2 regions of the Vibrio mytili genome follow, and region 1 is predicted to be linked to the other one. Evidence: riboswitches for the same ligand, from Rfam matches in the RefSeq annotation. Region 1 holds a riboswitch; the other holds the start of a gene.
What was found. A riboswitch is a leader RNA that binds a small molecule or an ion and turns the genes downstream of it on or off. The one in region 1 is predicted to bind cyclic di-GMP.
Positions count from the first base shown of each region.

Region 2: it holds a riboswitch for cyclic di-GMP, as region 1 does, so the genes downstream of both, ONE56_RS19375 (glycoside hydrolase family 68 protein) here and ONE56_RS08660 (TfoX/Sxy family DNA transformation protein) in region 1, are expected to answer to the same signal.

Region 1 is NZ_CP110481.1:1,885,433-1,888,580, forward strand. Features, by position in the region: gene purR (HTH-type transcriptional repressor PurR) at 1-975, shown strand, start outside; cyclic di-GMP riboswitch class I at 1,254-1,343, shown strand; gene ONE56_RS08660 (TfoX/Sxy family DNA transformation protein) at 1,460-2,050, shown strand; gene ONE56_RS08665 (TVP38/TMEM64 family protein) at 2,161-2,853, shown strand; gene ONE56_RS08670 (putative signal transducing protein) at 2,853-3,148, shown strand, end outside.
Region 2 is NZ_CP110482.1:1,308,795-1,311,942, reverse strand. Features, by position in the region: gene ONE56_RS19380 (permease) at 1-803, opposite strand, end outside; cyclic di-GMP riboswitch class I at 1,411-1,495, shown strand; gene ONE56_RS19375 (glycoside hydrolase family 68 protein) at 1,755-3,148, shown strand, end outside.

The DNA of each region.
Region 1 (3,148 bases):
GCCGGCGTTTCAACCACTACAGTTTCGCACGTTATCAATAAAACGCGCTTTGTTGCAGAAGCAACTCAAGAAAAAGTCATGAAAGCGGTTGATGAGTTAAATTATGCCCCTAGTGCGGTAGCTCGTAGCTTAAAATGTAATTCAACCAGAACCATCGGTATGTTGGTGACTCAGTCAACCAACTTATTCTTCTCTGAAGTCATTGATGGTGTTGAGAGTTACTGTTACCGACAAGGTTATACTCTGATTTTATGTAACACAGGTGGCATATACGAAAAACAACGTGACTATATTCGTATGTTGGCAGAAAAGCGTGTTGATGGCATCTTGGTTATGTGCTCCGATTTAACCGAAGAGCTAAAAGAGATGCTTGACCGTCATGCTGATATTCCAAAGGTGGTCATGGATTGGGGGCCAGAGAGCTCTCAAGCAGATAAAATCATGGATAACTCAGAGGAAGGTGGTTACATAGCAACTAAGTACCTAATCGATAATGGTCATACTGATATTGCGTGTTTAAGTGGTCACTTTGAAAAACTGGCTTGTAAGGAACGTATTCTAGGTTTCCGTCGTGCTATGGCTGAAGCTGATCTCCCTGTAAACGAGGATTGGATTCTAGAAGGTAACTTTGAATGTGACACTGCCGTATTGGTTGCCGATCAGATCACCGCTATGAAAAAGCGTCCAACAGCGGTCTTTTGCTTCAACGATACAATGGCACTTGGTTTAATGAGCCGATTACAACAAAATGGCATTTCAGTGCCAGATGATATTTCTGTTGTGGGCTATGACAATATTGAGCTGGCAGAGTATTTCTCACCACCACTTACAACCATTCACCAGCCTAAGCGCCGTGTTGGTAAAAATGCGTTCGAAATTCTGCTTGAGCGAATTAAAGATAAAGAGCATGAGAAGCGAATTTTTGAAATGCAGCCTGAGCTGGTCATCCGCAATACGGTTAAAAAACTCAACTGAGTAAAATAGTCTAACAAATAAGCACCTGCGCAAGGTGCTTATTTTTTTCTTAAAAATAACATTTATTAAACCCCCATCTAACTTTTCACAAAACCTCACAAAATAACTCTTTGTTTTATTGTCACTTAATGCAATAAAAGCGTTCTCTTGTTGTGTTAATTGACCACATCAGATAATAAGAATCATAATGCATAATTACGCATTATTTACTGAACGAACATCACACTTTATGAGCTGAAATGTGATATTGATTCAATATCCACAGTATTCTGAAAATGTCACGCACAGGGCAAACCATTTGAAAGAATGGGACGCAAAGCTTCCGGCCTGAACCCTATTTTTTAGTGGAAGGTAGCGGGGTTGCCGATGGCAAATATGCATATAATGAGTTTACCCTTTAATGACATTGTTACTACATGCATTTGCTAATCTCTCGGACCTGATTTTTGGTGGCGTAATATGAATTACACCGAGATAAGACATCATGGATAAACCAATACTCAAAGACTCAATGAAGCTGTTTGAGGCACTTGGCACGATCAAATCGCGCTCAATGTTTGGCGGCTTCGGGCTGTTCGCAGATGAGACTATGTTTGCTCTAGTAGTGAACAATCAGCTTCATATACGAGCAGACCAGCAGTCCTGTTCTCAGTTCGAGAAACAAGGACTAAAACCGTACGTATATAAAAAGCGTGGCTTTCCCGTTGTTACTAAATACTATGCTATTTCTAATGATTTATGGGAATCTCGTGAACGTTTATTGGACGTTGCGCAACAATCTCTTAAATGCGCAAAGTTGGAAAAAGTCGAGCAAGCCAATACCAAACCAACGCGGTTAAAAGACTTACCTAACCTTCGGTTAGCAACAGAGCGAATGTTGAAAAAAGCCGGAATTAAATCCGTAGAACAGCTCGAAGAAGAAGGCGCATTAAACGCATATAAAGCAATCCAAGATACGCACAGCACCTCTGTAAGTATCGAACTACTCTGGGCTTTAGAAGGCGCGATTAATGGTACTCACTGGAGCGTGGTTCCGCAAACTCGTCGGGATGAACTAAAAAGCCAACTTCAGTAACGTCCGTTTTCAAGTATCATCAAACCGCAGTTTTATCTGCGGTTTTTTTTGAAATTTTTTCCTCTCTTAACCTGTCTATAGATTTTGTGATATCTAAGTGGAACTGCATAATGGATAAAAAAAAGATCGTCGGGTTAATCCTTGTTACTGTCATCGTAATCTTAGCGACATACTTTAGCCCCTATTTGACCTTAGAAAATGCCAAAGCCCAGCAAGCCGATTTAAACGCTTATATTGATAAAAACTTCATCTTGGCAGCGGCGGTGTACTTCTTCACCTATATTGTCGTTACTGCTTTATCGATTCCTGGCGCCGCGGTGGTCACCTTACTCGGTGCAGCACTTTTTGGTTTTTGGTCAAGTTTGTTGCTAGTCTCTTTTGCCAGTACGATTGGAGCGACAGTGGCGTTTCTGAGTAGCCGCTATTTGCTGCAAGAGTGGGTACAAAATAAATTCGGCAAAAAACTCGAGGCCATTAACAATGGTGTCAAAAAAGACGGTTCGTTCTATCTGTTGTCGCTGCGTTTGATTCCGGTATTTCCTTTTTTCTTAATCAACCTTTTAATGGGGCTAACGCCGATGTCAGTCGGCCGATTCTACCTGATAAGCCAAATAGGTATGCTACCTGGAACCGCCGTATACCTAAATGCAGGTACCCAATTAGCTCGCATTGAAAGCCTCTCCGATGCCGCGTCGCCCTCCATATTAGCCTCTTTGGCTTTACTTGGGTTGTTTCCTATCATCATTAAGTGGGTAATGATGAGGTTCATGCCCAACATTCAAAGCAAGAGAAATAATACTTAATGAAGATATTTATCGCTAAGAATCCAGCTGAAGCCCATATTGTCTGCGAGTTGCTAAAAGCAGAGCAGGTATGTTGTGAGGTACGTGGAGAGGGGATCTTTGGGTTAAAGGGTGAATTGCCCTTTGGGGAAGACACGGATCCTTATGTTTGGTTGTTGAATCCAGAGCAACACCGCCAGGCAGCGATAATTATTGAAGGCTATGAAAAGCAAACGCAACCAAACGTATTTCCGGATTGGCAATGCCCTCATTGCTTAGAGAACAATGAAGGGCAATTCGGTGCTTGTTGGCGGTG
Region 2 (3,148 bases), on a different replicon from region 1:
ATAACGGGTATAACACCGGTCGCATTGGAGTAGAGAGGGATGCCGATCAACACGGCTGCTGGAACGGACCACCACTGCCCTTGACCTAAATGGGTCTCAATCCATCCATCGGGTACAAAGCCATGTAAACCTGCACCAATCCCGACCCCAATTAATACCCATTTCCAAACGCGGCTGACAATTTCAGTCATTTCTTGTTTGGCAAACTGATGACGCTCTGAAAGCGTAATACGTGAGTGTGTATGAGCATGATTAGGAACACCGCTTTGCGTAGCGCTCTTCGCGTTATGCATCGCCTTTGCTGCAATAGGCTGTAACCAACGATGAGCGCCGATTAAATCTAGTAGCCAGCCACTTAATATGCCGATGCTCATGCCAACGATGACGTACATGACGGTGAACTGCCATCCAAGCAGACTAAATAGCAATAACACGGCAATTTCATTAATTAATGGCGACGTAATGAGAAAAGCCATAGTGATTCCTATGGGGATACCAGCAGAGGTAAAACCAAGAAAGACAGGAATACTGGAACATGAACAAAACGGAGTAATTGCGCCAAAAAAGCTGCCTGCTAGGTAACCAAAAAAGCGTCGTTTTCCTTCCAGGTAATGGCGAACCTTTTCAACATTTAAGGATGCTCGCAGTAGGGCAATCACATATATCATGATGATCAATAAGGCGAGTATCTTCGTAGTGTCTTCGATAAAGAAATGTGTCGCGTCTGCTAGCTTAGAGCCTGACGACAGGCCAAGTAATCGGTAGGTCATCCAATCAGCTAGATAGGTAAAAGCTTCAAACACATCCGCTCCTTAAACATTGGTAACTATTCCGATCACCATGTGTATTAATCAGGTGAAACAACCAAAGGTCTTTTTAGGTACTTACTCTAAGTTTAATTCACCTTAGTGTGAGTGAGAGTATATAAAATGATATATGTCTCGTTTTGAAAGAGTAGGAGGGCTTGTTGGGGGTAAGTCATAAACGATCAGGAGAAAGTCGGTACATATCCTCATTGCACGAATGGTAACGTTACCAACCAAGTTGTTTAATGGGTGAGGTTAAGAGAGCGATGGGCATTTGCTTATAATTTTTTCTGTTATTATGTTTTTATGTCATTTTTGTGTGTTTTTTGGGTTATTTTTAATTAGTTTGGTGTGAAGGTTTTTTATTTGGTTCAAACTCTATTGTTGCTGTTTCTTGTAACCGGAACCAACCTAGTTTCAATAAGGTTTTGTTGCGTGAAGTGCTTCATATATCAACGTTCAATTGAGTCACGCCATTGTCAGAGTTTCATACTTGTAATCGTATTATCCTTGAATTGTCATTTTCCATTGTTATGATTTTTCGCGTGGACAGAACAGCATGTCCACGGCCAGTTGACCATATCTCCCCATGTGAGTGTTGCTTAACTGATAAAGGCAAAACCTTCGAAAGAGGGTGACGCAAAGTCTCCGATCTAACGGATATTTCCTATGGTAGCGGGACCGCCAGTTTTGTATGCTGACTAAGAAAATTTAGTTGTATTTCAATAACAAAAACATATTTGAGATTTACTTTCACACAGGTGTTCAGTCGTTTTCATAGTCTGTTTGATGTGAAGGTTTAAGTTTTGCTTATTTTAGGGAACGTTCTCAACTTTTGATTTGAAGTTGTATGCAGCAATTTAATGTGATTAGTTCGTCGCAATACTGAGGGTTAACCACTTCTAGAAAATTAAAAATTTCAAAATTTTATTAGCAGAGGTAAGTAAAATGCGTTCAACGAAAATCAAAGCGAGAGTCCCTATTTTAGGGATGCTAATAGGGACAGCAACGGCTAGCCAGTTTGCTTTCGCCGCTCAGCTTCAACCAGGGCCAGAGCCTACCGTACACACGCAAGAAGCATTCGCTCCTGATGCTGACTTTACCGCTAAGTGGACCCGTGCTGACGCACGCCAGCTCAAGCGTTTGTCTGACCCAATGGCAGGATCTCGTGAAAACTCGATGCCAGAGGAATACACGATGCCAAGCGTCCCTCAAGATTTTCCAGATATGTCTAACGAACAGGTTTGGGTATGGGACTCATGGCCTCTAACCGATGCGGATGCGAACCAATACAGCGTTAACGGGCAGGAAGTTATTTTTTCGCTCGTGGCCGATCGAAGTCTAGGTTTTGATGACCGTCATGTATTTGCGAAGATCGGTTACTTCTATCGTCCTGCGGGAATTCCAGCGGATCAGCGCCCTGAAAACGGTGGGTGGACTTACGGTGGTTTGATCTTTGATGAAGGCGTCACCGGACAAATTTTTGAGGATCAGTCCTTCAGCCATCAAACACAGTGGTCTGGGTCTGCTCGTATTTTCCCAGGTGGCGAGGTTAAGCTTTTCTTTACTGATGTTGCGTTTTATCGTGATTCTGAAGGTAATGACATTAAGCCATATGATCCGCGTATCGCGCTAAGTGTTGGTAAGATACACGCAAATAAAAATGGCGTGAAGTTCACGGGTTTCGATAAGGTGATTAACCTACTGGAAGCCGACGGAACTTACTATCAGACCGCAGAACAAAACCCTTACTTTAACTTCCGTGATCCATTCACCTTTGAGGACCCTGCTCACCCAGGTGAAACGTTTATGGTATTTGAGGGTAACTCAGCAATGGAGAGGGGCTCTGCGAAGTGTACTGCGGAAGATCTTGGTTATCAGGTAGGAGACCCGTACGCTGAAACCGTCAGAGAAGTGAATTCATCAGGTGCAACGTTCCAGATTGGTAATGTCGGTTTGGCGAGAGCGACCAATGAAGATCTGACTGAATGGGAGTTCTTGCCACCGATTCTTTCAGCGAACTGTGTAACCGATCAGACTGAACGACCTCAAATTTACCAGAAAGACGGTAAGTACTACCTATTCACTATCAGCCACAGCACGACTTTTGCAAACGGCATTACCGGTCCTGAAGGGGTTTACGGTTTTGTCGGCAATGGCATTCGCAGTGATTACCAGCCGATGAACCAAGGCTCAGGTTTAGTCCTTGGTAATCCGACGAATTTGAACTTCTACCCAGGAACGCCGTTTGATCCGGACTACAACCAGCCAGCAGGCCACTTCCAGTCTTATTCACACTATGTGATGCCTGATGGTTTGATCCAATCCTTCATTGATACGGT